DNA from 3 places in the Bradyrhizobium sp. HKCCYLRH1030 genome. Region 2 is predicted to be linked to each of the others. Evidence: predicted binding sites of a transcription regulator. Region 2 holds the regulator's gene; each other region holds the start of a gene.
What was found. The regulator LexA, encoded in region 2, represses DNA repair genes until DNA is damaged. The targets are predictions, from matches to a motif close to TGTTCNNNNTGTGTTCNG.
Positions count from the first base shown of each region.

Region 1: the regulator LexA is predicted to act here: its motif matches at 7,403-7,420, upstream of ACQR1E_RS08460 (YifB family Mg chelatase-like AAA ATPase).
Region 3: the regulator LexA is predicted to act here: its motif matches at 7,546-7,563, upstream of ACQR1E_RS00865 (single-stranded DNA-binding protein).

Region 1 is NZ_JBNPUY010000002.1:671,407-681,807, reverse strand. Features, by position in the region: gene bamA (outer membrane protein assembly factor BamA) at 1-673, opposite strand, end outside; gene ACQR1E_RS08485 (hypothetical protein) at 624-812, shown strand; gene ACQR1E_RS08480 (aminotransferase class I/II-fold pyridoxal phosphate-dependent enzyme) at 1,483-2,697, shown strand; gene ACQR1E_RS08475 (DNA translocase FtsK) at 2,709-5,186, shown strand; gene ACQR1E_RS08470 (outer membrane lipoprotein carrier protein LolA) at 5,383-6,144, shown strand; gene ACQR1E_RS08465 (DUF2336 domain-containing protein) at 6,164-7,234, opposite strand; gene ACQR1E_RS08460 (YifB family Mg chelatase-like AAA ATPase) at 7,468-9,006, shown strand; gene ACQR1E_RS08455 (hypothetical protein) at 9,110-9,589, shown strand; gene ACQR1E_RS08450 (ATP-binding protein) at 9,727-10,401, shown strand, end outside.
Region 2 is NZ_JBNPUY010000001.1:67,080-77,480, forward strand. Features, by position in the region: partial or broken gene ACQR1E_RS00265 (ComEC/Rec2 family competence protein) at 1-579, shown strand, start outside; gene ACQR1E_RS00270 (hypothetical protein) at 973-1,413, opposite strand; gene lexA (transcriptional repressor LexA) at 1,688-2,386, opposite strand; gene ACQR1E_RS00280 (molybdopterin molybdotransferase MoeA) at 2,592-3,803, opposite strand; gene ACQR1E_RS00285 (alpha/beta fold hydrolase) at 3,935-4,636, opposite strand; gene ACQR1E_RS00290 (hypothetical protein) at 4,635-4,898, shown strand; gene ACQR1E_RS00295 (hypothetical protein) at 5,024-5,293, opposite strand; gene ACQR1E_RS00300 (HAD family hydrolase) at 5,752-6,381, opposite strand; gene ACQR1E_RS00305 (alpha-hydroxy acid oxidase) at 6,427-7,563, opposite strand; gene ACQR1E_RS00310 (S41 family peptidase) at 7,984-9,318, shown strand; gene ACQR1E_RS00315 (bifunctional diguanylate cyclase/phosphodiesterase) at 9,553-10,401, opposite strand, start outside.
Region 3 is NZ_JBNPUY010000001.1:183,017-193,417, forward strand. Features, by position in the region: gene uvrA (excinuclease ABC subunit UvrA) at 1-2,341, opposite strand, end outside; gene ACQR1E_RS00840 (outer membrane protein) at 2,618-3,262, opposite strand; gene ACQR1E_RS00845 (outer membrane protein) at 3,556-4,296, opposite strand; gene ACQR1E_RS00850 (outer membrane protein) at 4,509-5,294, opposite strand; gene ACQR1E_RS00855 (outer membrane protein) at 5,558-6,313, opposite strand; gene ACQR1E_RS00860 (outer membrane protein) at 6,506-7,261, opposite strand; gene ACQR1E_RS00865 (single-stranded DNA-binding protein) at 7,724-8,221, shown strand; gene ACQR1E_RS00870 (HD domain-containing protein) at 8,338-8,970, shown strand; gene ACQR1E_RS00875 (DUF2306 domain-containing protein) at 8,985-9,383, shown strand; gene gyrA (DNA gyrase subunit A) at 9,555-10,401, shown strand, end outside.

The DNA.
Region 1 (10,401 bases), on a different contig from region 2:
CCTCGACGCGGTCGGGGTCGTAGACGTCGTTGTTGCCGAGGAAGCTGAGCCAGTTCGTTGCGTGCGTCTTGATGACGTCGCGCAGCCGCGCGGCGGAATAGGCGTTGTTGCCGACGAAGCTGATCGACTTCACGCCGGTCTTGACGCCCTCTTCGATGGTGAAGACGAGGTCGACGCGGTTGTTGGGCTGCTCGATGATCTCGGGCGTGACGCGGACGTCGTAGCGGCCGGAGCGGCGGTAGATCTCGGCGATGCGCTGCGCGTCCGACTGCACCATCGGACGGGACAGCGTGCCGCGCGGCTTCGATTGCACTTCCGCCGAGAGCTGCTCGTCCTTGACCTTCTTGTTGCCCTCGAAGGCGACGCGGCCGATCACGGGATTCTCGACCACGCGCACGATCAGCCGGCCGCCCTGCCGGTCGATCTTCACGTCGGCGAACAGGCCGGTCTGGACCAGGGCCTTGAGGCCGTCGTCGACCTGGCCGGCATCGAGCGTGCCGGCGGGACCCGGCTTGAAATAGGAGCGGATGGTGTCGGATTCGACGCGCCTATTACCCTCGACGGTGATCGCGCTGGCGACGGCGGGTGCCGCCGCGGCCATGCGGGGCAGCGAGGAAACGGGCATGGCCAGCAGCATCAGGGCAAGCACGCCCGGCAGTCTCAGACGCATCATCGACGCTCTTTCGAAAGTCAGAGTCCTCGGCGCGCAGACGTTCGTCGGCACGCCACCGGAATCGCTGATGCCCGTCAAAGATGGTCGCGATGCGCCGATCTCGTTTCGTGAAATGTCTGATGATGCTGGATGTGACTGAGTGTTTCCGGTCAGACAAGATTCTCGGGCCAACCGAGCGGCAGAGGGCATGAGCAGCTAATAAGTGCGTCGCCCGCGCTGCGACCGGAAAGCCACGGCTGAGACGGACATCTCCGTTAAGCAATCGGCCCGGCCGCGCCGCATTCGGTGGCTTCCGAAATCAAATTCTACAAATCTTCGGAAATTGGCAATACGAGGGAAAAACGAGGGTGCTAATTGATCGTCATCCGAACTAAGCCCCCAAGTAGTTCGGCCAAGGCCCGGTGCGCGTAGATTCCCATTTATATTCCGGCGCACCGGGCCGCCCGTTTTCCCTCGCGCGCGAGCCGATGGCCCGTAGGATGGGCGGAGGCGGTCGTGCCGCGGCTCCATCCGAGGTCGCGGCAGCGCCATGCCCACGGTCTGAGCGCGAATGCGCGGCGCGGCGGTGTGCAGGCCGCCGCCTTCGGCGGCCGCCTTGCCCTCCTACGGTTCCCGCCGCCCCACCCGAATCACCACAATGTCCGCCGCTGTTGCGAAATTGCCTCTGGATCGGGGCGGGAAAACCGATCAAAACGGGCGGCAGCGCCGATGGTTAATCGCGTCTTAACCTCGCCCCACCTATGGTGACCAGACAGGCACCGGTTCATGGGCGATCGGCGGCTTCCACTGGTTTGGCGCGCGTTTTACGTATGGCAATGACCGCTTCATCCCCCGCGCCCGCTGGCGCCAGCCATTCGGAGAGCGAACGCTCGCCGTTTGCGCGGCTGAACGAGCTGCTCGCCCCTTACAAGCCGGGCAAGCCGATGATCACACTCGCCGTCGGCGAGCCGCAGCATCCGGTGCCGGACTTCGTCGGGCCTGTATTGGCCCAGCACATCGCCGAGTTCGGCCGCTACCCGGCCGCCAAGGGCATCGAGCCGTTCCGCAAGGCAGCCGCCGGCTGGCTGTCGCGCCGATTCGCGCTGCCGCGCGCTGTTGATCCCGAGCACGAGATTCTGGTCCTGAACGGCAGCCGCGAGGGCCTGTTCTTCGCCGCCCATGCCGCGCTCCGCCATGTCGGCCCGCGCCGCGGACGGCCGGCGATCCTGATGCCGAACCCGTTCTATCCGGTGTATGGCGTCGGCGCCCGCACCGCCGGCTGCGACTCCATCTATCTGCCGACCACGCGCGACAACGGCTTCCTGCCCGATCTCGATGCGATCGACGAGGCGACCCTGGCGCGCACGATCGCGTTCTACCTCGCGACGCCGGCCAACCCGCAAGGCGCGGTGACATCAGCGGACTACATGCGCAAGCTGGTCCAGCTCGCCAACGCTTACGGCTTCCTGATCTTCAGCGACGAATGCTATTCGGAGATCTACACGAAGGCGGCGCCCGGCAGCATGCTCGAGCATGCCGGGCCCGACTACACCAACGTCGTCGCGTTCCAATCGCTGTCGAAGCGCTCCAACGTGCCGGGCATGCGCATCGGTTTTGCCGCCGGCGATCGCAGATTCCTCGCGGGCTTTCACGAGCTGCGCAACATCGCGGCGCCGCAGGTGCCGGTGCCGCTGCAGCACGTGGCGGTGGCCGCCTATGCCGACGAGGCGCATGTCGAGGAGAACAGGCGGCTGTACCGCGCCAAGTTCGACCTCGCCGACCAGATCATCAGCAACCGTTATGGCTACAAGCGCCCTGATGGCGGCTTCTGCGTCTGGCTCGACGTGGCGAATCGCGGCGGCGACGAGGAGGTGACGGTGCGGCTGTATCGCGACGCCGGCGTGCGCGTGGTGCCCGGCAGCTACCTGGCGCGGCCGCAAGCCGACGGCTTCAATCCGGGTCTCGGCTACATCAGGCTGGCGCTGGTGGCCGACGCCGACTCCACCGGTGAGGCGTTGCACCGGCTGGTCGAGGTCCTGGGATAATCGCGGGGCTGATGCAGATGCCGGCGATCGAACGAGTCATTCCCCTGGTCAACCACCTGCCGACGTCGCTGCGCGACGCGCTGGTGCGGCGGCTGCGCGAGCTCGCGGGCCTCGCGCTGATCGGCCTGTCCGGCATCGCCGCGGCGGCGCTGATCACCTGGTCGGTGCAGGACCCGAGCCTGAGCCACGCCAACTCGCGCGCGATCCGCAACATCGTCGGCTATCCCGGCGCGATCGGCGCCGATCTCCTGATGCAGATCTTCGGCCTCGGCGCGATCATGGTCATCCTACCGATCGCGATCCGCGGCTGGCGCATGATGACGCACCGGCCGTTCGATCGAGAAGCGCTGCGCTTCGGCGCCTGGGTGCTCGGCGCGATCATCGCCGCCGGTCTCGCCAGTTGCTGGCCGCGCTCGCATGCCTGGCCGCTGCCGACCGGCCTCGGCGGCGTGGTCGGCGACGCCCTGGTGCGCGCGCCAGCAGTGGTGTTCGGACCGCCCGGTGTGATCTATCGGCTGGTGCTCGGCACCCTTCTTCTGGTTGCGATGATCAGCTGCCTGCTGGTGGCCGGCGGCATGGGCGCGAAGGAAGCCGATCCGAGCCTGCTCGCGGAGGAGGACGACGACACGCCGTTGGCCGATCCCGAGGACGACGACGACCGCAAGGCGATCCGGCTCGGCTGGGTGTTCCACGCCATCATGAGCGCGAAGGCGCAGGTCGTCTGGTTCCTGAGCACGGCCTACCGCGCGCTGGTGTCGAGCGGACCGCAGCCGCGCGCCGCCGCCGCAGGCCGGCAGGAGCCGAGCCTGGGGCGCGGCCAGGGCAGGCCGACGCTCGCGCCCGAGATGGACGAGGACGGCGGCGACGAGGAGGAGGCCGACGAGGGCGAGGACGACGAAGAGGAGGAGGAGCCCGCTCCCCGCGCCCGCAAGAAGCCCGCGGCCAAGACGCCGGCGCGCAAGTCCAACGACAAATACGACCTGCCCTCGGTCTCGATGCTGGCGGCACCGAAATCCTCCGATCGCCAGCCGCTGTCGAAGAGCGAGCTGGAGGCCAATTCGCGCGCGCTCGAAGGCGTGCTGCAGGATTTCGGCGTGCGCGGCGAGATCGTCAAGGCGCATCCCGGCCCGGTCGTCACGCTGTATGAGCTGGAGCCGGCGCCGGGCATCAAATCGTCCCGCGTCATCGGCCTCGCCGACGACATCGCCCGCTCGATGAGCGCGCTGTCGGCGCGCGTCGCCGTCGTGCCCGGCCGCAATGCCATCGGCATCGAGCTGCCCAACGCGCACCGCGAGAAGGTGTATTTGCGCGAGCTGCTGGTGGCCAAGGAGGCGACCGAGAGCGTCGCCAAGCTGCCGCTGTGCCTCGGCAAGAACATCGGCGGCGAGTCCATCATCATCGATCTCGCCCGCACCCCGCACATGCTGATCGCCGGCACCACCGGCTCGGGCAAATCCGTCGCCATCAACACCATGATCCTGAGCCTGGTCTATCGCCTCCGGCCGGACCAGTGCCGGCTGATCATGGTCGACCCGAAGATGCTCGAACTGTCGGTCTATGACGGCATTCCGCATCTCCTCACGCCGGTCGTGACCGATCCGAAGAAGGCCGTCGTCGCGTTGAAATGGGCCGTGCGCGAGATGGAGGAACGCTACAAGAAGATGGCCAAGCTCGGCGTGCGCAATATCGACGGCTACAACGCCCGTCTGGGCGAAGCGCGCGCCAAGGGCGAGGAGCTGACGCGCACCGTCCATACCGGCTTCGACAAGGAGACCGGCAAGGCGATCTACGAGGAAGAGAAGCTCGACCTCGATCCCCTGCCCTACATCGTCATCATCGTCGACGAGATGGCCGACCTGATGATGGTCGCCGGCAAGGACATCGAGGGCACGGTGCAGCGCCTCGCGCAGATGGCGCGCGCCGCCGGCCTGCACGTCATCCTGGCAACGCAGCGCCCGTCGGTCGACGTCATCACCGGCACCATCAAGGCGAACTTCCCGACCCGCATCTCCTTCCAGGTCACGTCCAAGATCGACAGCCGCACCATTCTCGGCGAGATGGGCGCCGAGCAACTGCTCGGCCAGGGCGACATGCTCTACATGGCCGGCGGCGGCCGCATCAGCCGTGTGCACGGCCCGTTCTGCTCCGACGAGGAGGTCGAGAAGGTCGTCAAGCATCTCAAGGCACAGGGCTCGCCGGAATATCTCGAGGCGGTCACCGCCGAGGAGCCGAGCGAGGAGGATGGCGCCGTGTTCGATGCCACCGGCATGGGCGGCGGTGGCGGCGGCGACGACCTGTTCTCCCAGGCGGTCGCCGTGGTCAAGCGCGACCGCAAGGCCTCCACCAGCTACATTCAACGCCGGCTGCAGATCGGCTATAACAAGGCCGCTTCGCTGATGGAGCGGATGGAACAGGAAGGCATCGTCGGCCAGGCCAACCACGCCGGCAAGCGCGAGATCCTCGTGCCCGAGGAGGAAGGCGGGTTCTGACGGCCCCGATGGCCGCAGAAACGCCGCTTCGGTGCCCGATCTTCACGCGATTACGATCACGCTGCCCGGCCGAACCGGGATAGAACGCGTAAAACCTCAGGACGTCGTTTTGAAAAGCTCCTTGTTGAACAGCACGTTTTCGTATCACGCAGCTTGGCGCGGGCGCCGGATCGGCGCTTGGCTGGTCGCCTGCGCCGTGACGATATGCTCTGTCGCCGGTGCGTCCGGTCACGCCGCCGCGCAGGGCACGCCGGCTCCGAAATCAGGCCCGAAGAGCGGCTCCCAGCTCAGCGCCTCCGACCAGCAGCGGGCCGGCCAGAGCCCCTCGACCACCCAGACGGCCCCGCCCAATCCGGTCATTCCCGATCCCCGGCGCAACGTGCCGGCCAGCATCTTCACCTCGTTCGACGCCAACCAGAAGGCGCAGGCGGCCAAGGTCAGCGCCTATCTGTCGTCGCTGCAGACCCTGGTCGGGAACTTCGTCCAGGTCGGCCCGGACGGCAGCAAGACCAAGGGCGATTTCTACATCCAGAAGCCGGGCAAGGTCCGCTTCGAATACGAGCCGCCGACGCCGATCGACATCATCGCCGACGGCTCTTCCTTGGTGGTGCGCGACCGCAAGCTCGCGACCCAGGACGTCTATCCGCTGTCGCAGACGCCGCTGCGTTATCTGCTGTCCGACCGCATCGACCTGTTGAAGGACACCAACGTGATCGCGGTCGCCGCCGACGACCTCTACGTCACGATCACGATCGAGGAGAAGCAGGCCCTGATCGGCACCAGCCGGCTGATGCTGATGCTCGGCGCCAAGGACGGCCAGCTCAAGCAGTGGACCGTGACCGATCCGCAGGGCTACGACACCACGATTGCCGTCTACAATCTGGATACGACCAAGAAGCTCGATCCGGCGATGTTCAAGATCGACTTCACGGCCTATCCGAGCACACCGCCGGGCTGACGCCGCCTCTCGCGCTCGCTCAGCGCGATTCGAGCCCGCGCACCTTCCATTGCGCTTCAGACAGTGCGAGCTTCTCGAAGCGCTTGCGCGCCTCTTCGAGGTCATCGGCCGGAAGCGCGTCGCAGCCGGGCCGGTCGCGCAGGATCATCGACGTCGTCGCCCAGCTCAGCCGCGCGGCCTTGCAGGCCAGCAGCAGGTCCGTGATGCGGTCCTCCTCCAGCAGCGATTCGATCGTCTCGATGGTGACGACGCAGAGCAGCGCCAGCGCTGCGATCACGGCAGGGAAATCGCCGGTGGCGCAGAAGCGGTTGACGGCGGAGTCGCCGAGCTTGCCGGTCCGGCTGAGGGCGGCAACCTCGGCCTTGACCTGCTGATAATCCCATATCGCGCGCATCGCCGCGCCGGGCGAGCGCGTCGGCGTCGCCTGAAGGGTGGCGCGGGTCGCCGGCGGTGCGGCCTTGATGAAGCGGGCGCGGGCGCCCTCGCTGGCCGCGGCGACGAAGGCCCGCGACAGCTTGGCCGGCAGATCGGTGCGCAGCGCCAGCTTCTCGGCGAGATCCTCGTCGCGCTCGGCGATCTTGAACAGGCTGCGATAGCCGTCCTCGGACAGCCGCGCGGAAAGATTCTGCGCCAGCGCCATGCGCACCGCCGGAAAGCCGCGCGCGATTAGCTGCGTCGTGAGGCTGTCGCCGATGCCCCTGCGGCTGGCGATCGCGACGAGATGCGCCGGGCTGCCGGTGCGGATGAACTCGGCGAGATCGCGCTCGGTCAGCACCGCCGCCTTGGCCAGCATCGGCCCCGCGACGCGCAATTCGGGGTGAACGGCGAGCATCCGCGCCGTCGCGTAAGGCGCGCGCTCGACGCCGGCGAGCGCCATGCTCAGCTCGGCCAGCAGCTCGGTCGCGACCTGCGGCATCAGCCGGGCGAACATCTGATCGTAGAGATCGAGCTGCTCGGTCGACGCCGGCCGCGGACCGGCCAGGAACAGGCTGGTGGTCCGGCGTAGCATGTCGGTGGCGAGCTCGGACACCGTCCGTGCATCACCGGCGGGCGTCTTGGCGGTCGGAGCTGCCGCAGGCGCTGGAGGCATCACACGTCCCTCGTTGGGCGCCTCCCCCGGCTGTGACGGAGGCGCGGGTCGATCATCAATTGAGGAAGAATGCGAAGGCCGGACTAAAGGGGCGTTAAGCGCAGCGGACGGAGCTGCAACCCCACGCGGCTGTCGTTAATGGATTGCGACAGAGCGCGGCAACGACAATGTTCCCGTATTGTTCTTGCGAACGATGCCGGCTTCCGCTAGCCTCCTTGCCCGGGAGGGGCATCATGGTCCAGCGCGTTTCCACCGTCGCCTTCGAGGGCATCGAGGCCCGCGCGGTCGACGTGCAGGTCCAGGTCGCGCCCGGACTGCCGGCGTTCGCCATCGTTGGCCTGCCGGACAAGGCGGTGTCGGAAGCGCGCGAGCGGGTCCGCTCTGCGCTGATCGCCTCCGGCCTCGCGCTGCCGGCGCGGCGCATCACCGTCAACCTGGCCCCAGCCGACGTGCCGAAGGAAGGCAGCCATTACGATCTGCCGATCGCGCTCGGGCTGATGGCTGCGATCGGGGCCATTCCGCCGGATGCGCTCGGCGGCTTCACGGTGCTCGGCGAGCTCGGGCTCGACGGCTCCATCGCGCCAGTTGCCGGCGTGCTGCCGGCGGCGATCGGCGCCAATGCGCGCGAGGAAGGATTGATCTGCCCGGCCGCCTGCGGCGCCGAGGCGGCGTGGGCGAGCCCCGATTTGCAGATCATCGCGGCAAGCTCGCTGATCCAGATCGCCAACCACTTCAAGGGCACGCAGGTGCTGTCGCGGCCGCAGCCGAAAATTCAGGAGGCGCCCGCCAGCCTGCTCGACCTGCGCGACATCAAGGGCCAGGAGAGCGGCAAGCGCGCGCTGGAGATCGCGGCCGCCGGCGGGCATCATCTGCTGATGATCGGCTCGCCAGGCGCCGGCAAGTCGATGCTGGCGGCGCGACTGCCGTCGATCCTGCCGCCGCTGTCGCCGGCAGAGCTCTTGGAAGTTTCGATGATCGCCTCGGTGGCCGGCGAGATCGAGGGTGGCGCGCTGACGTCGCGCCGGCCGTTCCGCAGCCCGCATCATTCCGCCAGCATGGCGGCGCTGACCGGCGGCGGCCTGCGCGCCCGCCCCGGCGAGATCTCGCTGGCGCATCAGGGCGTGCTGTTCCTCGACGAGCTGCCGGAGTTCGATCCGCGCGTGCTGGATTCGCTGCGCCAGCCGCTCGAGAACGGCGAGGTCTCGATCTCGCGCGCCAACCACCGCGTCACCTACCCTGCCCGCTTCATGCTGGTCGCGGCGATGAATCCGTGCCGCTGCGGCAACGCCTTCGAGCCCGGCTACGCCTGCAAGCGCGGCCGCATCGACCGCTGCACCGCCGACTACCAGATGCGCATCTCCGGCCCGCTGATGGACCGCATCGACCTGCGCATCGAGGTCCCCGCCGTCACCGCCGCCGACCTCATCCTGCCGCCGTCGAAGGAAGGCTCGGCCGAGGTCGCCGCCCGCGTCGCCGCCGCGCGCGACCTGCAGCGCGCCCGCTACGCCAAGGCCGGCCTGCCGCACATCCGGACCAACGCCGAGGCCCCCACCGCCGTGCTCGACGAGGTCGCCAGGCTGGATGCGCCCGGCCAGAAGCTGCTGCGCGAAGCCGCCGAGACGATGCGGCTGTCCGCCCGCGGCTATCACCGCGTCCTGCGCGTGGCGCGGACGCTCGCCGATCTCGACCACACTGATGCGATCGGCCGGCTGCATCTGGCCGAGGCGCTGTCGTATCGCGCGCTGGCGGAGGACAGCCGGCATGCGGCGTAAAGGCGCCCCCTCCCCCTCAACACTCTGGTAACGGCTTCTCTTTACGCTCCGACAACCATAAGGCCCGCGTTTTGTCCTCAGGCCTGCCGCGTCGGTGCGTATCATGTTGCGTTTCAAGGTCCTCGTCTCGGCTGTGCCGCTGATCGCGGCCGCTGTCATCGCCAGACTCGAATTGGCGCCCTCCCCGCAGCCCTGCATTGCCGTCGGTGCCGACAGCGTCTCGCTCGGCTCGGCGCCGTTTACCGCCGATCTCCATGTCGACTTCACCGATGACCCGGCGCTCGCCACTATCAGCGTGGCGCTGGCCGACAGTCCGGAGACGGCCGATTTCGTCGCGGTCGACGATGTGCTCACCAAGGAGGATCGTGGCTGCGGCATGACTGCCGCGACTGCGGTCGTCGCGATCGCCGCCGATCCGCATCCTGGCGCGCTCCGGATCCATCTCGCCAAGGACAGTGCAGCAGATGCTCACGCCGACGATCGCATCCACGTCCGCTCCAGCCACGCCACGGCGCAAGACGCCGCCGGGCTGATCGTCTCGGCGCGCAGCCACGACTCACCGCCGGCCGATCCGGTTCCGTGAGCCGGGCTAACGCCCGGTTCACCATCTCAGCACGGCTTCATCGCGCGTGCATGACCTTTCAAAGTCTCAGCAATACCGACGCCGCATGGTGCGGGCCGGCCATGACATTGGGATCGAAATCGTCGGGGGTGATCGAGATGGGACCGATTTTTCACGTCAGGCTGCGCCTGCGCCGGTTCATGCGCCGTCACCGCACCATCTTCGCCATCCTGCGCTCGCTGATGATCTTCTCCGCCGGCTTCGGCGGCGCGTACGGCTTCATCAAGGCCAGCATCTCCGACAACTCCGGCTATAACCCGCACACGTTCGCGATCGGAGCCAGCTTCCTGTTCGCGCTCGCCTGCGTCGGCCTGGCCACGCTCAGCATGCGGCTGCGCTTCGTCGCCAGGAAGATGCACAAGATTGCGCTCCACAACGAGGTGCTGGCCGACCGGAACTGGGAGCTGCAGGAAGCCGAGCAGCGCGCCCGCAATCTGTTCGAGCAGCAGGGCGATCTCATCGTCATGCGCGAGCACGGCGGCAGCATCATCTTCGTCAACGACGCCTATTGCCGGATGGCGGGGCTCGATCGCGACAACCTGCTCGGCAGCGCGTTCACCTTCGAGCTGATCGAGCAGGGCGACAGCGCGCTGGAGCCGAACGGCACGCGCGTCCACGACCAGCGCATCGAGAGCGCGATCGGGCCGCGCTGGATCGCGTGGCGCGAGGCGCTGGTGCGTTCCGACGCCGGCCAGCCCGCCGTGCTGCAATGTGTCGGCCGCGACGTCACCGACCGCACCGAGACCGAGCGGGCGCTGGCGGACGCGCGCGAT
Region 2 (10,401 bases):
GTGGGGCTCGTGGTGGCCACCGCGTGGGCCGCCGCGACGCCGCTGCCCGACGTGCTGATCGCCGGCGATGGGCGCGCGGTGGCGGTGCGCGGCCGTGACGGGCGCCTGCATGTGATGCGCACCGGCAAGGACGTGTTCGCCACCAAGGAGTGGCTCGCGGCCGACGCCGATGCCCGGCTGCCGGCGGATTCATCGCTCACCGATGGCGTCTCCTGCGACGAGGCGGGCTGCGTGGCGGCAATGGCTGACGGCCGAATCGCCGCCCTGACCCTGCGCGCCGAGGCGCTCGCCGATGATTGCGCCCGTGCCGCGCTCATCGTCACCGCGCGCGCCGCGCCGTCATCCTGCGCGGCGGCCGTCATCGATCGCGAGCGGCTGCGGCAGCAGGGCGCCTTGATGCTGGTGCGGCGGGGCAGGAGCTTCGCCGTCACGCCGGCGCGCGCCGGCGGCACTGACCGCCCATGGTGGCCGGCGCCCGCCGAGGCCGGCGAGTTCGACACGACGCTGACGCCGCGCGCGCCGGCCGCGCGGCCTCAGGACGCGACGCCGCCGGAGACGGAGCAGGGCGAGGAAGACTGAGTGCCGGGCAGCTCGAACGTGCCGAGATGATACTCGGTGTCGCCAGGTCCATGTTGCCAGGTCCATCGAACAGCGCGGGGCTTTCGGCCAGCGTGAACGCAGCGCGCGGATAGCGTTGCCAGATGGCGATGTCGTCAGCCGTGACTGTCAGCCATCCGAACACAAGCATATCGCACCGGGGCTCGGTGATCCCGGCGGCCTTGTTCCAATCGATCTTGTTGACCACGGCGGCAGGCTCCCCCGGCACATCATGGCGGCCGAGGGATGTCGTTCCTATCCGATGCGATGCCGGGGCGTGCGGTTCGCCCGAGAGGACTTTGCGCTTGCAGAACCCAAATCTCCCACGGTCGAAAGCTCGCTCACGACCGAGAGAAATGCCGATGCGGAGACCCCTCAGGTGATGCTGATGCGGCGAATCGGTGTGGCCTGCGAAGGCGGCACGTCCTCGGCGATGTCCGGGCGTCGCTCCGCCGGCTGCTTGCTGACCGGCAATTGCAGCACGGTGACGCGCTGACCCTCGCAGAGCTGGGTCACCAGCACGTGGCGCCCGTCGGCGAATTCGATCGCGTCGTGATGGCGATCGGGAATGTGAGTCTCGATGCTGTTGAACTTTGCGACGCGCTCGCGGATCGTCCGGGTCCAGAGCCAGCGGCTGTCGTAGCGGACGTCCTCGGCGAAGGCCAACTCGGTGCCGGGCAGCATGCAGACTGCGACGGTCGGCTCGCTCTCCAGCGCGAAGCCGCGGGTGGCGGTGCCACGGAAGGTCATCGAGATCAACGTCTCGCCGACCTTGGCGGGACGGGACGCAACCGCATGGAGGCTGTAGTCACACATCGGATCGCTCCTCGTTGAGAGATAGCCGACCCACGCTCCCCCCGGACAGGCGCAGGCCTCTATCAGAGTGGACATCGATGGTGATGTTAGCGCGCGCTTCGCGGCAATTCTGCGCTGATCTGCATCGCGTGTGCCCGCGGCCGATCACAAGCGTTTGAGCATGCCGCGCTGCACATCATGAGGTGCATTCGCGCGTGACGTATTTTGCTGGGCAGCCTCCGATCGGCGGCGAAAGCGCGTGCGCCCGCCGCCGATCGACCGATCCCATTCGCGATCAGTACTTGCGGTACAGCCCGACCAGCTTGCCTTGGATCTTCACCCGGTTCGGCGGCAGGATGCGTACCTCGTAGGCGGTGTTGGCCGGCTCCAGCGCGATCGATGCGCCGCGGCGGCGGAAGCGCTTCAACGTCGCTTCCTCATCGTCGATCAGCGCCACCACGATGTCGCCGGTGTCGGCGGTCTCGTTGCGCTGGATCAGCGCCATGTCGCCGTCGAGGATGCCGGCATCGACCATGGAGTCGCCGCGTACCTCGAGCGCGTAGTGATCGCCGTTACCGAGCATGTCGGCAGGCACGCTGATGGTGTGGCTGCGGGTCTGCAGCGCCTCGATCGGGGTACCGGCGGCGATGCGGCCCATCACCGGCACCGCGACCGGGCGCTCGCCATCGTCCAGCGCGGGAGTGCTGGTGCGCACCTTGCCGAGATTGCCCTCGATCACCGATGGGGTGAAGCCGCGGCGGTTGCCCGCGGCCTGCGACAGCTCGGGCAGCTTGATCACCTCGATCGCGCGGGCGCGATTCGGCAGCCGGCGGATGAAGCCGCGCTCCTCAAGCGCCGTGATCAGGCGATGAATGCCGGACTTCGAGCGCAGATCGAGCGCATCCTTCATCTCGTCGAAGGACGGCGGCACGCCGGCTTCCTTGAGCCGCTCGTTGATGAACCGCAGAAGTTCGTACTGTTTGCGCGTCAGCATCTCGACCTGGTCCCCGGTTTGTTGTCGTCCGAGTCCAAGAGCTGCGCCTCGCGCACAAACCGGCTGAGAGCGCCCTGGAGTCGGACCGTCATCGCGTCGCCCGCAACATACTAAAAACAAATCATGAACGAACACTATATGTTCGATGTGTGTTCCGCAATCCTAAAAATATGATGAACAGACCGGGCTTTACCGGGGAAGCGGCTCAGTTCGGCAGGCGCAGGATCTCGCACGGGCTGCCGGCAGGCGCCTTCGGCGCAAACGCCGGCCGGATCACCACCGCCTGCGAGAGCGCGAGATTCCCGAGCAGCGACGAATCCTGCTGCGTCACCGGCGTGGCGATCAGCGTGCCGTCGGCGCGCTCTTCGAGCTGCGCCCGCAGATAGTCCTCGCGCGAATCGTTCGGCCCCAGTTCGCGGCCGAGCAGGGCGGTCTCGCGCGGCATCACGGCCTCGTCACGGCCGAGCAGCCGCCGAATCAGCGGCACCAGGAACAGGATGGCGCAGACATAGGACGACACCGGATTGCCGGGCAGTCCGATCACCCTCATGTCGCCGAGCCGTCCGTGCATCATCGGCTTGCCCGGCCGCATCGCAATCTTCCAGAACGCCATTTCGACGCCCTCGGCTTCGAGCGCCTGCTTGACCAGGTCGTGATCGCCGACCGAGGCGCCGCCGGTCGTGATCAGGATGTCGGCCTTGGCCTCGCGGGCCCGGCGGATGCCGGCGATCGTCGCCTCCATCGTATCCGCGGCGATGCCGAGATCGATCGGGGTCCCGCCCTCGTTGCGCACCAGCGCCCGCAAGGCGTAGCCGTTGGAATAGACGATCTGGCCCGGGCCGGGCGTCGAGCCCGGCATCACCAGCTCGTCGCCGGTGGCGAGCAGCGCCACCTTCGGCCGGCGCCGCACCGGCAGCGCCGGATGATTCATGCTGGCCGCCAGCGACAGGTCGCGGTCGCTGAGCCGGCGCCCGGACTTCAGCAGCACCATGCCCTGGTGAAAGTCGACGCCCGCCGGCCGGATATGCCGGCCCTTGATCGCGGCCTCGGTGATCACGACGTGGCCGTCTTCGGCGATCGTGTCCTCCTGGATCACCACCGCGTCCGCGCCCTCCGGGACAACGCCACCGGTGAAGATCCGCGCCGCCTCGCCGGGTCCAACCACGCGATCGAACGGACGCCCTGCCGCGACCTCGCCGATGACCTTCAGCCGCGCCTTGGCCTGGGCGGCGTCCGCCGCGCGCACGGCATAGCCGTCCATCGCCGACATCGCCTCGGGCGGCTGCGTCCGCAGCGCCGCGAGGTCCCGCGCCAGGATGCGGTGAAACGCTTCGTCCAGCCCGACCTGCTCCTCGGCCAGCGGTTCGGCGCCGGCGAGCACGGCGGACAACGCATCAGACACCGGCATCAGGGCCATGAGAGTTCCTTCGGACGGAGACGGCAGATCGAATGAATCGCCTTCTAACCGAACGCGCACGGCGCGGCCAAGGGCCTAGGCCGCTCCCTGCGTTCTGACCGTCTGCTGTGGGCCGTTTCCGGGCCGCTGCCTCACGATCGCGCGAGAAAGTCCGCAATCAACCGCATGACCTCCTGCGGACGTTCCAGGCTCGGCAGGTGCGCCGTTCCGGCCAGCTCATGTCCTGACCCGTTCGGCATTGTTGCGGCGAGCAGCCTGCTTCGCTGCTGGATGTGAGGAAAGTCCAAGTCCCCCCAGATGACGAGCGATGGCGCGACGATCTCCGCGAGGCGCGGGAAGGCTGGTGCCATATCGAGAGTCGCGCCGGTTGGCGGCGCGCGGAGTGCGGCGGCGTTCTTCTTCAGGAACGTCTCGCGCGGCTCGCCGGAGATGCGTCCCTCGCGCTGCAAGGGACCGTCGACCCACAGATGCGTCTTGATAGCGCTGACCCGATCCCAATCCTGTGCGGCCTCGGCAGCGGCCAACGACGCCGTTAGCGCCTTGATCTCCGGTGGATAGACCGGCTCCGGCGCGCCGCTGATCGAAGGTGCGATCAGCACCAGCGATGCCATACGTGACGGATGGCGAAGCGCGAAGTCGAGCGCGATGCGGCCTCCTTGCGAGCAGGCAATCAGCGTCGCCGGCCGCCCCGGCGCGAGCGCGTCGACGACGGCGAGCAGGTCCTCGACCGGAGAATGAGCTTCCTCATAGGCGACCGTCTCACCAAATCCGCGCCGGTCATAGGCGATCGTCATATGCGTTGCCGCGACGCCCTCGATCTGCACGCGCCACATGGACGAGCATTGGACCGTGGACCAGCCGATCTACGATCCCAGCACGATCGACTGCCCGGTTCTCGTGCTCGCGACGGAATGGGATGTGGATGTCCGCTTCGGGATGGCGCACGACCTGTTCGTTCGCCTCGTGAGCGCGCCATACAAGCGCCTGGTCGAGATCGGGCAGGGCACGCACATGATCCTGATGGAGCGGAATCGACGGCAGGCGTTCGACGTGGTGATCGGATTTCTCAACGAGCGCGTCGTGCCGGCGCGTTGATCGTCGCGCGGACGACCTGCACCGCGTCAGAGCGGATGCCGAATCCAGACATTCGGCTCGACATAGGCGGCACGGTCGTGCTCGACCGACGCGAGCACGGGCACGAGAGCACCGGGGACCTCGATCTAGCCCGAGCTGTCGAAGGTCACGCCGGTCCATTGCGACCAATCGGCGAGCGTACCGACGATGGTCATCGAGCACGGCGCGATCTTGACGATCTCGCCGCCGATGCCGATGCGCTTAGGCGCCGGCTCGTCTGCGGCCAGCGGATGTGGCGGGAGACGGGCCGGATGGCGCCGTTGCCGGCGGTCGCATTTAGGATTCGCTTTTTCGGAAAAAGCTGCTATGCTGATTTGGTCCCGTGCTCGACAGGAGGGGCGCTTCGCGATCGTCACGGACGTGGAGCGCGGGATGCGGTGGCCGCGACGTGTCGCAGCGTGCCCTGATGGCGCGCGGACGAACGGCATGGCGCGGACGTGAAGTCGCGTGGTCCTGGCATCCCGAAGCTGATGCCAAGCCGAAGGGTGCTGATGATCCCGTCGGCGACGGTGGCCAACAAGCCGGGCACCGGGGAGATCGCGTATAAGCGTGAAGACCATCGCGCAGGGAATGCCGGATGTCGGCTGGACCTGTGGTGACTGCCGCCTGCTTTTTTTCTGCAGGCGGGCCATGGGTTGCGGCCTGCAGCCCGGCATTCCCTGCGCCCTCCGATTGGAGGAGGGTGAAATGAGAGCAGCAAAGCTCGGGCACATCGTGTCGCGAGAACAATTTTGCACGAGTGGGCACCGTCATTGCGAGCGCAGCCTTTCAGAACGTCACGCCGCTGGCCATGACGCACCCTTGCGCGACGCGATCAGATCCCGAGCGCCTCCAGCGCCGCGGCGATGTCGGCCGTCGAGCGCACCAGCACCGCCTGCAGCCCGCTCGTTCGCGCGCCGTCGATGTTTTCAGCGAGATCGTCGAAGAAAACGATCCGCTCGGCCGGCGCGCCGATCGCCCGCACCACGTGATCATACGCCTCGGCATCCGGCTTTCGCAGGCCGATCGACGACGACAGGAAGATCTCGCGAAAGTGACCAAGCAGGTCGGCATAGCGCGGCGAGAAGTGATCGATGTGCGGCTGGTTGGTGTTGGAGAAGGCATAGAGCGGCAGTCTCGAAGCCGCGCGTGCGAGCAGCGGGGCGATGCCCGGCATCGGGCCGACGAAGATCGCGTTCCAGCCGTCGAGAAACTGCGCGTCGGTGATGTCGATGCCGAGTTGCCGGCGCAGGTTGGCGAAGAACGCGGCATCGGAGACGGTGCCGCGCTCGTGCCCGTGATAGATCTCGTCGCGCACGAAGCGCGCGGCGATGCGCTCCGGCGGACAGCCGGCATGCGCTGCCCAGCGCGAGACCACCTGGACGAAATCGATGTCGATGACGACGCGGCCGAGGTCGAACAGCAGCGCGTCGGCGACGCCGGGGCGGAGAGCGGAGGCGGGCATGGGGCGGGTCGACGATGCCTTGCGTGGGACGGAAGCGGCGCCTCCTCAATACCGGTAGGGCTCGATGTCGACCAGCGGAAACGCGCTGACCACGCTCGGCAGGTTGGTGGCGGCCGCCGGATGCAGATAGGACGCGTTCAGCTCCGCGAACGAGGTGACGCCGAGCAGGCCGAGCGTGCGGATCACCTCGTCCTCCAGCAGCTCGAGCATGCGCAGGATGCCGTCCTCGCCGGCCGCGGCGAGCGCCCAGCATTGCAGCCGGCCGATGCCGACGAGGTCGGCGCCGGAGGCGATCGCCTTGACGATGTCGGTGCCGCGGCAGAAGCCGCCGTCGACCATGATCTTTGCCCGGCTCTTCACGGCGGCGACGATCTCCGGCAGCACATGCATGGCTCCGCGGCCATGGTCGAGCTGGCGGCCGCCATGGTTGGAGACGTAGATCCAGTCGACGCCGTGATCGACCGCAATCTGCGCGTCCTCGGCGGTCGCGATGCCCTTGATGATCAGCGGCAGCTTGAACTTGTCCTTGATCAGCTTGACGGTGTGCCAGCTCAGCGCCTTCTGGTGGTCGCCGCCGGTCGCGCGCAGCCGGCTTTCGCGGACGTAGCGCTTGGCGATGTCGCGCTCACGCCGGCTGTAATGGGCGGTGTCGACGGTCAGGCAGAACGCGGTGTAGCTGTTGGCGACCGCCCGGCTCACATAGTCCTCGACGAAGGCGTCGTCGCCGCGGACATAGAGCTGGAAGATTCGCAGCGCGTCGGGCGCGGCCTCGGCGGTCTTCTCCAGCCCGGGTTCCGACACCGAGCTCAGCATGTGCGCGGCTCCGAATCGGCCCGCCCCGCGGGCCACGCTGGCCGCCCCTGCCGGATCGAAGATTTCGAGCGCACCGACCGGGGCCATGACCACCGGCAGGCGCAGCTTGCGTCCGAAAGTTTCAACCGAGGCATCGACCCTGGACACGTCGCGCAGCACGCGCGGACGGAACGCGATCTCGTCGAGCGCCATCCGGTTCCGGCGCAGCGTGGTCTCGGTTTCGGCCCCGCCGATGATGTAGTCCCAGGCGTTCTGGTTGAGCTGGGCGCGCGCCTTGCGGATGAGCTCGTGCAGGTTCTGGAACTTCTCGTCGCTCGAGCCGAGTTCGACGTTCCGCCACCCGGCCTCGATCGGGGTCCGTTGGTTCATGTTTGCCTCCCAGCGACTGTCATGCTTGCGGTTTTGCTGCGGAGCATTGCCCATCGAGCGGGCCGGGAGCAAGCCATTCCGAACTCGAGCTTCCCGGGCGCGCGCGGGGAGCGGCGCCCCGCAGGCCCAGGCCATCAAATCGCGGCGTGGTACACGGCTCGTCGAATTGTGATCATGGGTGTCCGTGAAAGACGGGGTATGTTCAGCCGGGCCCGGCGCCGGCGCAGCCTTGAGCTTGATTTCAGCCTGTGAACGTCCATTTCGGATGCGAGCGCCGGCGGTCGGGCCCCGGTACGGCGGCGCAATATCGGCCTTGAAGAAACCGGAAATGTGGTGTGTGTTCGCAACACAAATCGCGCCGGCGATGCGTGCGGACCATTTGATCGGCCGGCCATCCAACAAACGCTCGGGAAGCAAACAATGCGAAAAAACTGGCTGTTCTTGGCGGGCACGATGACCGGCGTCGGGCTGACCCTGATGGTCACGGGTCCCGACGGCGCGCAACTCGTTGCGAAGGCCAAGGCCGCGGCCGGCATGGCCGACACCTATTCGCAGCTCAATCTGTTCGGCGCGGTGTTCGAGCGTGTTCGCGCCGACTATGTCGAGAAGCCGAGCGATCCCGCGCTGATCGAAGGCGCCATCAACGGCATGGTGTCCTCGCTCGATCCGCATTCGCGCTACATGAACGACAAGTCCTGGCGCGACATGCAGGAGACCACGTCCGGCGAGTTCGGCGGACTCGGTCTCGAGGTCACCATGGAGGAGGGCCTGGTCAAGGTCGTCGCGCCGATCGATGACACGCCCGCGTCCAAGGCCGGCGTTCTCTCGGGCGATCTCATCGCCAAGATCGACGGCGAGGCGGTGCAGGGACTGACGCTCGAGCAGGCCGTCGCCAAGATGAAGGGCGGCGTCAACACCAAGACCAAGCTCACCATCATGCGCAAGGGCAAGGACGCACCGCTCGACGTTACGCTGACGCGCGAGATCATCAAGGTGCGCCCGGTGCGCTATCACACCGAAGGCGGCGACATCGGTTATATCCGCATCACATCCTTCAACGAGCAGACCACCGAGAGTCTGCGCAAGGCGGTCGCCAGCATCTCCAAGGAGATCCCGCAGGAGAAGCTCGCCGGCTACGTGGTCGACCTGCGCAACAATCCGGGCGGGCTGCTCGATCAGGCCGTGTCGGTCTCCAGCACATTCCTGCCGCGGGGCGAGGTGGTCTCCACCCGCGGCCGCAATCCGGAGGAGACGCAGCGCTTCACCGCGCGCGGCGGCGACCTCACCAAGGGCAAGCCGCTGGTGGTGCTGATCAATGGCGGCTCGGCCTCGGCGTCGGAGATCGTGGCCGGCGCGCTGCACGATCACAAGCGTGCGACCCTGGTCGGCACGCGCTCGTTCGGCAAGGGCTCGGTGCAGACCATCATTCCGCTCGGCGCCGGCAACGGCGCGCTGGCGCTGACCACGGCGCGCTACTACACGCCGTCGGGACGCTCGATCCAGGCGCAGGGCATCGCGCCGGACATCGAGGTCAAGCAGGACGTGCCGGACGAGCTGAAGGATCGCGGCGATCTCAAGGGTGAGGCCGGCATGCGCGGCCATCTCTCGGCGCCCGACGGCACCGAGCAGACCGGCTCGCAGTCCTACGTTCCGCCGGACGAGAAGGACGACAAGGCGCTGCACGCCGCATTCAACGTGCTGCGGGGCGTCACGGTGAACGCTGACGTCCGCGCCAAGGCGGCGGTGCCGAACTGATCTGCGAAGCGGGCGGGTGCGCGGCTTGCGATGCTCACACCCGACGGGGCGGCCCTGAGGCCGTCCCGCCGTGGTTTTCGACCAGTGTGTACAGGCGAACACGGAGTATGTCCGTCTGTGTCCCGTAGATCATGGCGGAGCCGTGGACTTCAAGGCACGACCGGTCGGCAGGGTTTGAATCTGGCTTGCGGAAAAGCCTCAAATTGCAACGGTATTTATCGGTTCGGAACCGGCTCAGGCGGCGTCCGAGCGCGAACGGCGGCCGGATGAGGGATTGGCGCGCTGCGCGGCGAACAATTGCCGCACGTCGGCTGCGGGCTTCGGAGGGCTGAACAGATAGCCCTGCATCTCCGAGCAGCCGAGCCGCTTCAGCACCTGCCGCTGCGCCTCGGTCTCGACGCCCTCGGCGGTCGTCGACATCTTGCGGATGGCGGCGATGTTGACCACGGCCTGGACGATCGCCGCGGAACCCTCGCTCTCGGTGATGTCCTTGACGAAACAGCGGTCGATCTTGATCTTGTCGAACGGAATGCGCTGGAGATAGCTGAGGCTCGAATAGCCGGTGCCGAAATCATCGAGCGCGATGCGGACGCCGAGCGCGCGCAACTGGTGCAGGGTGTCGAGCGCGTCGTCGTCGCGGATCAGCACCGCTTCGGTGATCTCGAGCTCCAGCCGATGCGGCGGCAGGCCGGAGGTCGCAAGTGCATTGGCGACCTTGAGCGCCAGGGTGCCGCTCTTGAACTGCACCGGCGAGACGTTGACGGCGAGCCGGATGTCGTCCGGCCAGCTCACCGCCTCGGTGCAGGCGACCTGGAGGACGCGTTCGCCGAGCAGGTTGATGAGGCCGGTGTCCTCGGCGATCGGAATGAACTCGGCCGGCGAGACGGCGCCGCGGGTCGGATGCTTCCAGCGCACCAGCGCCTCGCAACCGACGATGCGGTCGTCCTGCAGGCTCAGACAAGGCTGGTAGTAGACCTCGAGTCGATCGTCGGCCATGGCCTGGCGCAGGTCGACCTCGAGCTGGTGGCGCGCCTTGATCTGGGCGTCCATCTCGGGCTCGAAGAAGCGCCAGGTGCGGCGTCC
Region 3 (10,401 bases), 120 kb from region 2:
ACGCCTCGCAGCGGCCGCCCTTGACGTTGAAGGAGAAGCGGCCGGGCTCGTAGCCGCGCGCCTTGGATTCGGGAAGGCCGGCGAACCATTCGCGGATCGGCGTGAACGCGCCGGTATAGGTCGCGGGGTTGGAGCGCGGCGTGCGGCCGATCGGCGACTGGTCGATGTCGATGATCTTGTCGATATGCTCCAGCCCCTCGATGCGGTCGTGCGGCGCGGCGGCCTCGTTGGCGCCGTTGAGCTTGCGTGCGATCGACTTGTAGAGCGTGTCGATGAGAAGCGTCGACTTGCCGCCGCCGGACACGCCTGTGATCGCGGTGAACAGGCCGAGCGGGATCTCGGCCGAGACGTTCTTCAGATTGTTGCCGCGGGCATTGACGACCTTGATGGTGCGGCGATGGTTCGGCGGCCGCCGCTCCGGCACCTCGACCTCGAGCTCGCCGGTGAGATATTTGCCGGTCAGCGACGCCGGATTGCGCATGATCTCGGTCGGCGTACCCTCGGCGACGATGTGGCCGCCATGGGTGCCGGCGCCGGGACCGATGTCGAGCACATAGTCGGCGAGCCGAATCGCGTCCTCGTCATGTTCGACGACGATGACGGTGTTGCCGAGGTCGCGCAGCCGCTTCAGCGTGTCGAGCAGGCGGGCATTGTCGCGCTGGTGCAGGCCGATCGACGGCTCGTCGAGCACGTAGAGCACGCCCGTCAGCCCCGAGCCGATCTGCGACGCCAGGCGGATGCGCTGGCTCTCGCCGCCGGACAGCGTGCCGGAGGAGCGCGCCAGGGTCAGGTAGTTCAGGCCGACGTCGAGCAGGAAGGTGAGGCGGTCGCGGATCTCCTTCAGGATGCGGGTGGCGATCTCGGTCTGCTGCGCATTGAGCTGCTTCGGCACCTCGGCGAACCACTCGCCGGCCGCCTTGACGGAGAGGTCGCTGATCTCGCCGATGTGCTTGCCGCCGACCTTGACGCACAGCGCCTCGGGCTTCAGCCGAAAACCCTTGCAGCCGGCGCAGGGCACGTCGTTGAAGTATTTGCCGAGCTCCTCGCGCGCCCATTCGCTCTCGGTCTCGCGGAAGCGGCGCTCGATGTTGGTGATGACGCCCTCGAACGGCTTCTTGGTGTCGTAGGCGCGGACGCCGTCCTCATAGGTGAACTTGATCTCGTCGTCGCCGGAGCCGTGCAGCAGCGCGTTCTGCGTCTTCTTCGGCAGATCCTTCCACTTGGTGTCCAGCGTGAACTTGTAGAACTTGCCGAGCGCGGTCAGGGTCTGCAGGTAATAGGGCGACGACGACTTGGCCCAGGGCGCGATCGCGCCCTTGCGCAGGGTGACGTCCTTGTCGGGAATGACGAGGTCGGCATCGACGTGCTGCTCGACCCCCAGGCCGCCGCATTCCGGGCAGGCGCCGTAGGGGTTGTTGAACGAGAACAGCCGCGGCTCGATCTCGGGGATCGTGAAGCCGGAGACCGGGCAGGCGAACTTCTCCGAGAACAGGATGCGCTCGGGCCCGCTCTTGTCGTGGATCTTTGCGGTTTTCTTTTTTTCCTTCTCCTCCGCCGGCGCGGCCGAGGCGGGAGCGTCTGCGAACTCGATGACGGCCAGGCCTTCGGCGAGCTTCAGCGCAGTCTCGAAGCTTTCTGCGAGACGCTGGCCGATGTCGGGGCGCACGACGATGCGGTCGACGACGACGTCGATATCGTGCGGGAACTTCTTGTCGAGCGTCGGCGCCTCGGCGAGCTCATGGAAGGTGCCGTCGATCTTGACGCGCTGAAAGCCCTTCTTGAGATATTCGGCGAGCTCCTTCTTGTACTCGCCCTTGCGGCCGCGCACGACCGGCGCCAGCAGATAGAGGCGGGTGCCCTCGGGCATCGCCAGCACGCGGTCGACCATCTGCGAGACGGTCTGGCTTTCGATCGGCAGGCCGGTCGCCGGGGAGTAGGGCACGCCGACGCGCGCCCACAGCAGGCGCATGTAGTCGTAGATCTCGGTGACGGTGCCGACTGTCGAGCGCGGGTTCTTCGAGGTCGTCTTCTGCTCGATCGAGATCGCCGGCGACAGGCCGTCGATCTGGTCGACGTCCGGCTTCTGCATCATCTCCAGGAACTGGCGGGCATAGGCCGACAGCGATTCGACGTAGCGGCGCTGACCCTCGGCGTAGATCGTATCGAAAGCGAGCGAGGACTTGCCGGAGCCGGACAGCCCGGTGAACACGACGAGCCTGTCGCGCGGGATCTCGACGTCGATGTTTTTCAGATTGTGCTCGCGGGCGCCGCGGATGGTGATGGCCCGCAGGCTCGACTGGTTGGCTTGCGCGCGCTGCTTGGCCTTGAGCACTTCATCCATGACGATCGTCCCACGGCGCAGAGTCGCGCCATCGTTGCAGGCGCGTTTCGCCGGAAGCCGGCCATCGGACGCCAGGGGGAAAAGGTATGGTCGGAACGTAGGAAGAACGGAGCTGGATTTCCAGTGCCGTCAGCGAATCATCAACAATGCGCTCAGGGAATGGCAGCGACTGGCAGGAGGCTGCCGGTTCCGTCCTGGTTTGTGCACGATCCCACAAAGAAAAAGCCTCCGCTCTGGCAGAGCGGAGGCTGTGTGCGTTGGCCCGGAGGCAAAAACTTAGAAGTGGTAGTTGATGCCGACCTGACCGGAATGCACGTTGAGGGTGCCGGTCGTGAGCGTGCCAAGGCCGGTGAAGGTGTAGTTCTCGCCACCGAAGCTCTTGTAGAGGTACTCGCCCTTCAGCGACCAGTTCGGGGCGAACATGTACTCGACGCCAGCGCCGACGGTCCAGCCGGAGTGGATCTTGCTGTCGGCAGCGGCGAAGCCGGGGGCCGTCAGCGAGATGCGGTTGTCGGCCCAGGCGTAACCACCGGTCGCGTACAGCAGGGTCGGGCCGAAGGCGTAGCCGATGCGGCCGCGGACAGTGCCCCAGTCGCGGATCTTGGACTCGGCGTTGACACCGAGCGCGCCGACGTTTGCGTTGATGTCGGCCCAAGCGGCGTCGGCCTCGAGGCCGAACACGACAGCACCCTGCTGCCAGTTGTAGCCGACGGTGCCGCCGGCGAAGCCGCCCTTCATAGCCGCGAAGTCAGCGTTCTCGTTGGCGTAGCCGCCCATGGCACCGATGTAGAAGCCGGTCCAGGTCAGCACCGGCGCAGCAACCGGGGCCTTGGTGTAGGTCGGGCGCGCGGCAAGATCAGCGGCGGCAGCGGGAGCGGCCAGGGCGGCCAAGGCCACGGTCGCGAGCAGGATCTTCTTCATTCCAGTCTCCAGTTTATTTTTATTCCTCGAAGTCCGCATCGCACCGATAAGCTTACGCACGAAACAGACTCACCCGTTCAAGTTGACGAGGTTCCTATAGCCCGGTTCCGTACGGATTACCGTCACCCTGAAGACACACTCGCGCCCAAACCGCGTTTTTACGGCCAAGTTCCAGAAAGCCTATGTCACTCAATTACTTGGTTCCGGGTGTGGCGAGCCGGCAAGGTGGCATCAGGGCAACAAAAAAGGCCGGCTTTCGCCGGCCCTTCTCGGAACCTGTCGGTTTGCAGGCATCAGTACTTTGCGATGACCGGGCCGCCGAAGTGGTAGCTGAGGCCGGCCTTGACCGTGTGAACGGTGTCCTTCCACTCGGAGCGGTTGAGCGCCGCAGCGCTGTACTGGATCGTGCTCTTGCCGAAGTCGAGATAGTTGTACTCGAGCTTGGCCGACCAGTTCGGCGCGAACATGTATTCGGCGCCGGCGCCGACCGTATAGCCCCAGCGGGTGGTGTTCTGGCTGAAGACGTTGCCGGGCACGCCGTCATAGCGATGCTGCAACTGGCCCACCGCGGCGCCGCCACTGACGAAGAACAGGGCGGGACCGGCGGCATAGCCGAGGCGGCCCTTGATGTCGCCGAAGCTGGTCAGCTTGGTGAAGAAAGTGTCGCCGACGCCGGCATTGACCACGGCGGAGCGGCCGTTGATGTCGGCCCAGTGATAGTCGCCTTCGAGGCCGAACACGACGTTGTCGACCTGCCAGTTGTAGCCGACCACGCCGCCGACGAAGCCGCCATTGGTGTTGTAGTTCTGGGTGCCCAGGAAGCCCGGCGCATTGAAGCGGCCGAGGAAGGTCTCCTTGCTGGTGCCCCAGCCGCCGCCGCCCTGGATGCCGGCGTAGAGGCCCGACCAGCTCAGGATCTGCGCGACCATCGGCGGCGCCTTGGTGTACGGGCGGGCCGCCATGTCGGCCGCCGACGCGGATGTGGCGGATGCGATGCCGACGAGCGCCGTCGTGATCACAAGCAACTTCTTCATCAAATTCTCCCCCGGGAGGTTGGAATGACAAGCGATGGGCAAGTCATACACAGGGCATCCCGGAGAGGCTGTAACGCGCCCGCCACAGAAATTAAAAAGCGTTATATATCATATATTTAGCACAAAAACGCCGCGACGCTGCCGGGCTGTTGACACGAAAAAGGCCGGCGCGACGGCCGGCCTTTCCGAATGCGTGCGAGCGGCGGCTTTTTTCAGTAGCGCGTGCCCATCGGCGCCCCGAATCGATAGTTCACGCGGACGGTCGCCATGTCGATGTCCTGCTTGATGGTATCGACGCGCGACAGCACGGTTGCGGTGGCCGGGAAGCTGATGTCGCGCGAGCCCATGAACAGGTGGTCGTACTCGACGGCGACCGACCAGTTCGGCGCGAAGCCGAACTCGACGCCGGTACCGACGGTGCCGCCCCAGCGGGTCTCACTGGCGGAATCCAGCAGCGTGCCGACCGGGAAGGGCGCGGCCGCATTCGCCGTGCCGGTGTATTTGTTGTGGGTGACGGCGGCGCCGCCCTTCACGTACCAGAGCACGTTGCCCCAGGCGTAGCCGACCTGGCCGGTGAACAGGCCGATCGCATCGGTCGTGGTGGTGTTGGTGATGCCCGCGGCCAGCGCAGCCGTGCTCGCATTGGACGACTTCAGGTCGGTCCAGTTGCCCTGGGCCTCGACGCCGAACACCCAGCTCGCCGCCTGCCAGCGATAGCCGACCTGGCCGCCGATGAGGCCGCTCGAGGCGTTGTGGCAGCCTTCGGACTGGGTCGGCACGACCGCCACGCCGCCGACGCGGTTGAGCGTCCAGCAATTGTGGCTCCAGTCGGCGCCGCCATTGACGCCGAGGTAGAACCCGGCCCAGCTCGGCAGCGGCGTGACATAGGCCGGCGGCGGCGCCTTGCTGTAAGGGCGCGTCGCGAAGTCGGCCGCCGAGGCCGGCGCCAGTCCCAGCGCCGCGGCGCTTGCGGTCAAGATCAAGGTCGTCTTCTGCATTCGTCTCTCCCCAGTCCCAATACACCACGCTCCGGATCCCTCCGATCCGGGCCCACGCGAAGGTGGCCTGTGGCTGGTTGTAAGGGAGACTGCTTTCCAAACTCGTGACCGGGACGAGCCGCGTGGCGGGATGTACCGATCGTGCTTAAGCGCGGGTAAAGACGGCGACTGCCAGTGCCGACGGGGGAGCTGTGTCACAGCGTGAGTGACGACAGGCCGGGCAAGCGCCGCCGCGTGAGATCCCGAGTGTCAGCCCTCGAGGGTCAGTGCTTGGAAACGACGGGACCGCCCCAGCGATAGTTCACGCGGACCGTCGCCATGTCGACGTCCTGGCCGACCGCATCGGTCCGGCCCGCGGCTCCAAGGGGAACACCCGAGAAGCCGAGGGTGCGGTTGCCCATGAACAGGTGCTCGTATTCGGCTGCGACCGACCAGTTCTTGGCGAAGCCGACCTCGACACCAGTCCCGACCGCAGCCCCCCAGCGCGTGGCGCTGGACACGTCGAGCACCACGCCCGTGGCCGTGGAGAGGCCGTTGTACTTCTCACCCGCGACCGCGGCGCCACCCTTCACGTACCAGAGCACGTTGTTCCAGGAATAGCCGATCTGGCCGGTGAACACGCCGATGCCGTTGATCTTGGTCTGGTTGGTCACGGCCGGGGCGAACTGGCTGGTGTTGCTGCCCTTGAGGTTGGCCCAGTTGCCTTGACCTTCGATGCCGAACACCCAGCCGCCAGCCTGCCAGCGATAGCCGATCTGGCCGCCCGCCAGCGCGCCGGTCGCATCATGGCAGCCTTCCGCGTTGGTTGCGGCCACGCCGGCAAAGCTGACCTTGTTGGTCCAGCAGGTGCGGGCCGCTGCGCCACCGGCATTCAGGCCGATATAGAAGCCACTCCAATCATAGATCGTCGTGATCATCGCAGGCGCTTTGGTGAAGGTGCGCGCGGGCAGATCGGCAGCGATGGCCGGCGCAATCCCCAGCGCCAGCGAAGTTGTCGCCCCCAGCAACAGCCTTCTCATCGCATTCCCCAAACCACGTCCGACGCCCGCACGCACGCTCTCACCAACGCCCACCCGCCGGACGTTGATAGCTCCTTCCGCCGTAAAAAGCCGTCACCCAAAGGACACAACGGCTCGGCAAGTGCCGGTTCTGGCACACAAAAAAGGCCGGCGCGAGGCCGGCCTTTCGACATATTCGCTTTTTGCGTGCAATCAGTAGCGCGACACGATCGGGCCGCCGAAGTGATAGGAGACGCCCGCCTTGACGGTGTGCACGGTGTCGCTCCACTCGGAGCGATTGGCCGGAACCGCGCTGTACTGAATCGAGCTCTTGCCGAAGTCGAGATAGTTGTATTCGACCTTGGCCGACCAGTTCGGCGCGAACATGTACTCGGCGCCGGCGCCGATCGTCCAACCCCAGCGCCAGTTGTTCTGAGCGAAGCTATTCGCCGCGCCACCATTGAGCGCTGCGTCGTAGCGGTGTTGGAGATCGCCGACGGCAGCGCCGCCGCTGACAAAGAACAGCGCCGGACCCGCAGCCCAGCCGAGGCGGCCCTTGATGTCGCCGAAGCCGCGCAGCCTGGTGAAGTAGGTATCGCCGAGACCGGCGTTGACGACGCCCGACCGGCCGTTGATGTCGGCCCAGTGATAGTCGCCCTCGAGACCGAACACGATGTTGTCGACCTGCCAGTTGTAGCCGACCACACCGCCGACGAAGCCGCCGCTGGTGTCATAGTTCTGGGTGCCGGCAAAGATCGCCGTATTCGGCGCCCCGAAGAAGGTCTCGTTGCTGCGGCCCCAGCCGCCTCCGCCCTGCAGGCCGAGGTAGAAGCCGGCCCAGGTCGGAAGCGGCGCCGGCGCCATCACCGGGGCCTTCGTGTACGGGCGGGCGGCGAGATCGGCGGCTCCCGCCGGCGTCAGCGCCCCCAAAACCATCAAGCTGACAGCTCCGAGAAAAATTCGTTTCATCCCAAGTCTCCCGCGTTGGGCGTCTCCAAAATGGTCCCCGGAGACGCTCGTCTGTGAAGTTGGTGCGACCACGCTTGCGGCCCCAATCCATCCTCAAATATACGCGATTCAACCCTGGATACCGTCTCCCAAAAGCCACAGCCGAGGAGGAAGTGAGGCTGGCTAACTTAATGAAAGTTAATCCCTTTTTCGTGAATAAGGGAACTTTTTCCGGGTTCCATTGCGAGAACTTGCGGTTCCATCGAGTTCCGTGGAACTCGACGCACGGTTGTAGACATATGGGCGCGAACAAAACTGGAACAGTGGCCTTCCGCCTGCTATATGTGGATAAGCAATGGACAGGGCGGGTGGACCGCGCGGCAACCGTATAGGGTCCGCCGCGAGAGGAAGGGTTAGCCACCGGACGCCGTGAGGCCGGTGTGGACGGCCGGTCCGATGATCGAGAACCGCGGGAGAGTGGTGATGGCGGGTAGTGTGAACAAGGTGATTCTGGTCGGCAACCTCGGCAAGGACCCCGAGATCCGGCGCACGCAGGATGGGCGGCCGATCGCCAATCTGAGCATTGCGACGTCGGAAACGTGGCGCGACAAGGCGACCGGCGAGCGCAAGGAAAAGACCGAGTGGCACCGCGTGGTGATCTTCAACGAGGGTCTTTGCAAGGTCGCCGAGCAGTATTTGAAGAAGGGCGCCAAGGTTTACATCGAGGGCGCGCTGCAGACCCGCAAATGGACCGATCAGAGCGGTGTCGAGAAGTACTCGACCGAGGTCGTGCTGCAGGGCTTCAACTCCACCCTGACGATGCTCGATGGCCGGGGCGGCGGTGGCGGCAGCTTCTCCGATGACATGGGTGGCGGTGATTTCGGCAGCAGCGGTCCGTCGATGGCGCCGCCGCGCCGCGCGGTTGCTTCGGCGGGCGGTGGCGGACGCAACAGCGACATGGACGACGACATTCCGTTCTGAGGCGCGCGCGCGGACGCTGCTGATGCGAGCCGGCTTGCCCGTGTCTGGACGGCAGGCCGGCGGTCATCCGAGGGGGCCGGCCGGGGTGCTGCAAGCGATCGTGCGAGGTTGGTGCGATGATGGAGGCTGTGGCAAGGACCCTCGACTTCTATCGGCTCGCCGAGGGCCTGAAGCGCGAGTTGCGCCACAGTTGGCTGTCTGACGGGCGCCGCGAGAGCGTGGCCGAGCATAGCTGGAGCATGTCTCTGCTCGCGTTGCTCGTGCACCGTCATCTCGAAAGACCGGTCAAGATCGATCGCGTGCTGAAGATGATCATCGTCCACGACCTCGTCGAGGCGCTGGTCGGAGACGTCCCCTTCTTCGAGACCGGCAGCCGAAAGGATGCCAAGGTCGCCAAGGAGCGCGAGGCGATCGAAGTCATCCGGTCGCGCTTGCCCGGGGGAGGCGGGCAGGAGATATTCGACCTGTTCCATGAATTTGAGGCGAAGCTCACGGCGGAGGCCAAGTTCGCCGCGGCGCTCGATCACCTCGAGGTTCAGATGCAGCACAACCTTGCCGATCTTGGGACCTGGGAGCCCGTCGAGTACGATCTCGTCTACACCAAGATGGACGCGGTATGCGCCCATGACGCCATGCTCGTCGAACTGTGCGGGCTGGTGAAAGGCCAAGCCGAAGCCAAGATGCGTGCTGGCAGCGTGGATGTCGACGCAATCAAGGAACGTCTGCACGAGCTGCGGGCTGCGATCTAGCTCTGGGGGCTGCCATGAGCTTCGCGCCGCTGCTCGACGCCGAGCCCGCCGTCCAGCTGCACGCCGTCGCCGCGATGACGGCGTTCGCGCTCGGGCTCGTTCAGTTCGCCGCCCCGAAGGGGACCGTGCCGCATCGAACGGTCGGCTGGATCTGGGTCGCGCTCATGGTTGCCGTTGCAGCCAGTTCGTTCTGGATTCACACCATCCGGTTGGTCGGTCTATGGAGCCCGATCCACCTGCTGTCGATCTACACGCTGGCCGTGCTGCCGCTGGCGGTGTGGGCTGCGCACCGGCACCGGGTGGCGGCCCATCGCCGGGCCATGATCATGCTGTTTTCCGGCGCCCTGGTGATCGCCGGACTGTTCACGCTGCTGCCGGGACGCATCATGCACAAGGTCGTCTTCGGGCCGTAGCCGAAGACGGTTCCCGGAGCCTGCCATGGGCGGCCGCGGCAACCGGTTAAGTGACTGGAAAGGCGAGCAGAAAAAGCGCTCTTCGGATCGCCTTGGGGGTGGCCTGCGGCACGCTCCTGCGCTATATGATTCCAAGCGATTTTCGCGTGTCAAAACCGACCGGTATCCCCTTTGTCCGATAAAGAAGATGAGAAGCCCGGCGAGCCGGGCGGACCTTCCGACATTCGTCCCGTCTCCATCCTCGATGAGATGAAGCGCTCCTACCTCGATTACGCGATGAGCGTGATCGTGTCGCGAGCGCTGCCCGATGCGCGCGACGGCCTGAAGCCGGTGCATCGGCGCATCCTCTATTCGATGTACGAGCAGGGGCACACGCCCGACAAGAAATACGTCAAGTCCGCGCGCGTGGTCGGTGACGTCATCGGTAAATACCATCCGCATGGCGACCAGTCGATCTACGACGCCATGGTGCGCATGGCGCAGGACTTCTCGATGCGCGTGCCGCTGATCGACGGCCAGGGCAATTTCGGCTCCGTCGACGGCGATCCGCCGGCCGCCTACCGATACACCGAAGCGAAGCTCGCCAAGTCGGCGATCCCGCTGCTCGACGACATCGACAAGGACACCGTCGACTTCCAGCCGAACTACGACAATTCGGACAAGGAACCGTCGGTTCTTCCGGCCAAATATCCGAACCTGCTGGTCAATGGCGCCGGCGGCATCGCGGTCGGCATGGCCACCAACATCCCGCCGCACAATCTCGGCGAGGTGATCGATGCCTGCATCGCGCTGATCGACAATCCCGCGCTCACGATCGACGAGCTCATCAACATCATTCCGGGGCCGGATTTCCCGACCGGCGGCATCATTCTTGGACGCGCCGGCGTCCGCTCGGCCTATCATCTGGGCCGCGGCTCGATCATGATGCGCGGCAAGGTGACGATCGACACGATCCGCAAGGATCGCGAGGCGATCATCATCTCCGAGATTCCCTACCAGGTGAACAAGGCCACGATGG